Regions from separate parts of the Streptomyces sp. DH10 genome, predicted to be linked through region 1. Evidence: riboswitches for the same ligand, from Rfam matches in the RefSeq annotation. Region 1 holds a riboswitch; the other holds the start of a gene.
The links. A riboswitch is a leader RNA that binds a small molecule or an ion and turns the genes downstream of it on or off. The one in region 1 is predicted to bind cyclic di-AMP.

Region 1 (2,195 bases):
CGCAGGTGCTCGGCACGTACTGCCTGGGCGGCACCCTCACCTCCCGCCTGGACCGCGTGCTGCGCGAGGAGAAGGGCTACACCTACGGGGTGCGGGCCTTCGGCCAGGTCCTCAGGTCCGCCCCGGACGGGACCGGTGCCGCGATGCTCGCCATCAGCGGTTCCGTGGACACGCCCAACACGGGCCCAGCCCTCCAGGACCTCTGGACGGTGCTGCGCACCCTCGCCGCCGGGGGGCTGACCGACGCCGAGCGGGACGTCGCCGTGCAGAACCTGGTCGGCGTGGCGCCGCTGAAGTACGAGACCGCGGCGGCCGTCGCGGGCACGCTGGCCGACCAGGTCGAGCAGCACCTGCCCGACGACTACCAGGCCACGCTGTACCGGCAGCTCGCCGCGACCGGCACCGTGGAGGCCACCGCGGCGGCCGTCAGCGCCTTCCCGGTGGACCGTCTGGTGACCGTCCTCGTCGGTGACGCGGCGCAGATCAAGGGCCCCGTCGAGGCCTTGGGCATCGGTGAAGTCTCGGTCGTCGCCGCCGAGTAGGAGCACGCGCGCGCAGGGGCCCTGGTTGTCTTCTAAGGCACCAGGGCTCCTTTATGCCCGAATTGGTGCGGAGGTTGCCTGTCTGCCCTGTGGGATGCGCTACAAAAACCGGGATCCGTTTGGGAATTGAAAGTGGCCCCGCTTAGGTTCGTCCGGGCTGTTCGTCAGGCAGTGCGCCGCACCCGCGGCACCGGACAGTCATCGCCGAGTCCCCGTACGGCGCGAGCCAGGGGAGCCGGGGACCCAACTCAGTCCCTGGGGTGAATCGGACGCCCGCGCGAGCCGCGAGGGGGTCCGTAGGAGACCTTCCTGCTCCGAACCCGTCAGCTAACCCGGTAGGCGAGAAGGAAGGAAAGGACCAGCCACTCCATGGCGTTCACCCGCGCCACCGGGAAGCATCGTCGTCCCAGCCGTATGCAGCGCGGCACGGCCCGCGCCGCGGGCGTCGCGGCCCTCGCCACCACCGGCGTCATCGGCACCGTGGCCGCCCCGGCCTTCGCCGCCGAGCCCGCCGTCGAGCAGACCGGTCTCACCCCCGTCGTCACCATGGGCGGCACCGTGGCCGAGCAGATCGACGCCCAGGCCGCCGCCCAGAAGCAGGCCGCCGAGGAGGCCGCCGCCAAGAAGAAGGCCGAGGAGGCCGCCCGCAAGCGGGCCGCCGAGGCGGCCGAGGAGGCCAAGGAGGCGGCCGAGAAGGCCCGTGAGGCCAAGGAGCGCGCCGCCCGCGAGGCCGAGCGCAAGCGCCTCAACACCTTCGTGTCCCCGATCTCCGGCTCGTACATCTCCACCGGCTACAAGGCCGGCGGCGCCGTCTGGTCCTCCGGCAGCCACACCGGCGTCGACTTCCACGCCGCCAGCGGCACCTCCGTCCACTCCGTCGGCATGGGCACGGTCGTCGAGGCCGGCTGGGGCGGTTCCTACGGCAATCAAGTAGTGATCAAGATGAACGACGGGACGTACACCCAGTACGGCCACCTGTCGTCCGTCGGTGTCTCGGTGGGCCAGCAGGTCACTCCGGGGCAGCAGATCGGCCTGTCCGGCGCGACCGGCAACGTCACCGGTGCGCACCTGCACTTCGAGGCCCGTACGAGCCCCGAGTACGGCTCCGACATCGACCCCGTCGCCTACCTCCGCTCGCACGGCGTGAACGTCTGACGGCGTACCACCGCGTTACCCGAGGCCCCGGCTCCCGAGCCGGGGCTTTCGGCGTTTGTGACGCGTGGCTGTCCAAAAAATATCCATGGATTCCGGTCCGCCGTCGGAAATTCCGGCTCATTGCAATAGAGTCACGGAACACGCGTCACTCGTCGACGTTTCACGGGGATTAAACGGAGGTCGGTCATGCGTATTCCCGCGCACTCGGTGTGCACGGCCATCCGGGACGACATCGTCGCGGGTGTCTACGAGCGCGGCAGCCGGCTGACCGAGGAACTCCTCGCCCGCCGCTACGGTGTCTCGCGCGTCCCCGTCCGGGAGGCCCTGCGCACCCTGGAGGCCGAGGGCTTCGTGGTGACCCGGCGGCACGCGGGCGCGTGCGTCGCCGAACCCACCGAGCAGGAGGCCGCCGACCTGCTGGAGATGCGGACGCTGCTGGAGCCGCTCGGCGCCGCCCGCGCCGCCCAGCGCCGAACCGAGGCCCATCTGAAGGTCCTG
Region 2 (2,195 bases), on a different contig from region 1:
GGCGAGCAGGTGGGCGATGCGGTGCGTGAGCACGCGGGTCTTGCCGGAGCCGGCGCCGGCCACGATGAGCAGCGGGGAGCCGGAGTGGACGACGGCGGCGCGCTGGTTGTCGTTCAGCCCCTCCAGGAGGGTGGCGGTGTCCACCACCGGGCGCGGGGCGCCGTCGCGGTAGTAGGCGTCCCGGTCCGGGGGCACGTCGAACTTCCCGCCGAACAGATCGTCCGGAACCGGCTCCGGTACGTGATCGTCCTCGGGTGGCGGCGGGGGCTCGTCCGCGGGGCCCCGCTGGGCCTGGAGGTCCGCCAGGAAGCTGTCGTCAAAGAGGCTGCTCATCGCTCTCCGAGTCTAGGGCGCCCCACTGACAGCCCGCCGCCGCCCCGAGAACATCGCCGAAAGGATCCCCTCGTCACCCTGCATCCCCGCACGATCACAGCCCGCTACGCCGTCACAATTATGACGAACTCATGACCAAACCTCCTCCGCCGATGACGCTCGGCGACGCCCTCGGCTAAGGTCACGAAAATGTATCGGGCATATCGCCCATCAACCTTCACAAGGGCCACACGAGTTGGCTACCGTGCGGGCAGGCCGCACGACCCCCACCGGCGAACGTCGCCGGGCCGCGCGGCCTCCGCCGAGTCCGGTGTGCCGCAGCGGCAGCCGGAGCCGGGGACCCAACCGAGAACTCTGGGGTGAATCGGCCCCGCTCCCTTCGCGGAGACGGCCGTAGGGCAACCCTTCCGATGTACCCGCCCGAACCCGACAGCTAACCCGGTAGGCGGAGCATGGAAGGAGTCGCCTCCCTTGGCGTCGCACCGCAAGTCGCGTCCCGCGGGTACGCGCGTCGCAGGCATACGGACCCCCGCCCTCGCAACGGCGGCCCTCACGTCCGTGGCCCTGCTGTCCCAGTCGGCCAACGCCGCCCCCGAGGCCGACGACAAGCCGAGCCTGGAAGAAGTCGAGAAGAAGGTCGACGACCTCTACCGCCAGGCCGAGTCGGCCACCGACAAGTACAACGCGGCCAAGGAGAAGACCGCGAAGCAGCGCAAGCGCGTCGACACCCTCCTCGACGGTGTCGCGCAGCGCACCCAGAAGCTCAACGAGGCACGGGAGAAGCTGGGTTCCTTCGCCGCCGCCCAGTACCGCACCGGCGCCTCCGCGCCGGACACGGCGACGTTCCTGCTCGCGGACACCCCGCAGGACTACTTCGACCAGACCCAGCTGATGGACCGGATGACCGGCCGTCAGAAGATCGCGGTCGACGACTACGTCACCCAGCAGTCCGAGACGATGAAGAAGCGTCAGGAGGCCACCGAGAGCCTCCAGACGCTCAACGAGACGCAGGGCGACCTGAAGACGGCCAAGGCGACCGTCCAGCGCAAGCTCGCCGACGCGCGCGAACTGCTGTCGAAGCTGACCGCCGAGGAGAAGGCGCGGCTCGCGGCGATCGAGAGGGAGAAGCAGCAGGAGGCCGCCCGCAAGGCCGCCGAGCTGGCCCGGCAGCAGGCCGCACAGCAGCGGGCGCAGGAGGAGGCCGCCCAGCAGCAGGAGAGCGGTTCGTCCTCGCCGTCGGGCTCGTCCTCCACGGGCTCGTCCTCCTCGACGGCCCCGGCAGACTCCTCGTACGCCACCAAGGCCGAGAAGGCCCTCGCCTTCGCCCGCGCCCAGATCGGCAAGCCGTACGTCTGGGGCGCCGTCGGTCCCGGCTCCTACGACTGCTCCGGCCTCACCCAGGCCGCGTGGAAGGCCGCGGGCGTCACCCTGCCGCGCACGACCTGGGACCAGGTCAACGCCGGCACGACCGTTTCCCTGGCCAACGCACAGCCCGGTGACCTGGTCTTCTTCTACGACGACCTCTCACACGTCGGCATCTACATCGGCAACGGCATGATGATCCACGCCCCGAAGCCCGGCACCTATGTGCGCGAGGAGTCGATCTACTACGACGGCGAGTCGTCGATCCACAGCGTGGTGCGGCCGGCCTGAGAGCCCGTACGTCACCGAGGGCACGCGCGCGTGAGGGCGCTCACGCTTTTTGAAGCGCACGCGCGCGTGCCCCGTTTTTGAAGGCAGGCGCGCGTGCCCCGCATGGAACGGACGCGGCGCCTCCTAGCATCGGCTCCATGCCCGGCCCCTCCCCCTCCACCGCCTGGTGGGCGCAGCGAGCGCCGTCCGCGAGTGCCGCCGTGCTGGCG

Region 2: linked by a shared signal. The riboswitch ahead of QC385_RS08835 (C40 family peptidase) and the one ahead of QC385_RS41730 (M23 family metallopeptidase) in region 1 are both predicted to bind cyclic di-AMP.

What each region holds. Positions count from the first base shown of each region.
Region 1 covers NZ_JARVKU010000038.1:20,592-22,786, forward strand. Annotated here, with positions in the region: gene QC385_RS41725 (M16 family metallopeptidase) at 1-542, shown strand, start outside; cyclic di-AMP (ydaO/yuaA leader) riboswitch at 735-898, shown strand; gene QC385_RS41730 (M23 family metallopeptidase) at 912-1,697, shown strand; gene QC385_RS41735 (GntR family transcriptional regulator) at 1,884-2,195, shown strand, end outside.
Region 2 covers NZ_JARVKU010000003.1:407,838-410,032, reverse strand. Annotated here, with positions in the region: gene pcrA (DNA helicase PcrA) at 1-333, opposite strand, end outside; cyclic di-AMP (ydaO/yuaA leader) riboswitch at 623-796, shown strand; gene QC385_RS08835 (C40 family peptidase) at 805-1,986, shown strand; gene QC385_RS08830 (hypothetical protein) at 2,124-2,195, shown strand, end outside.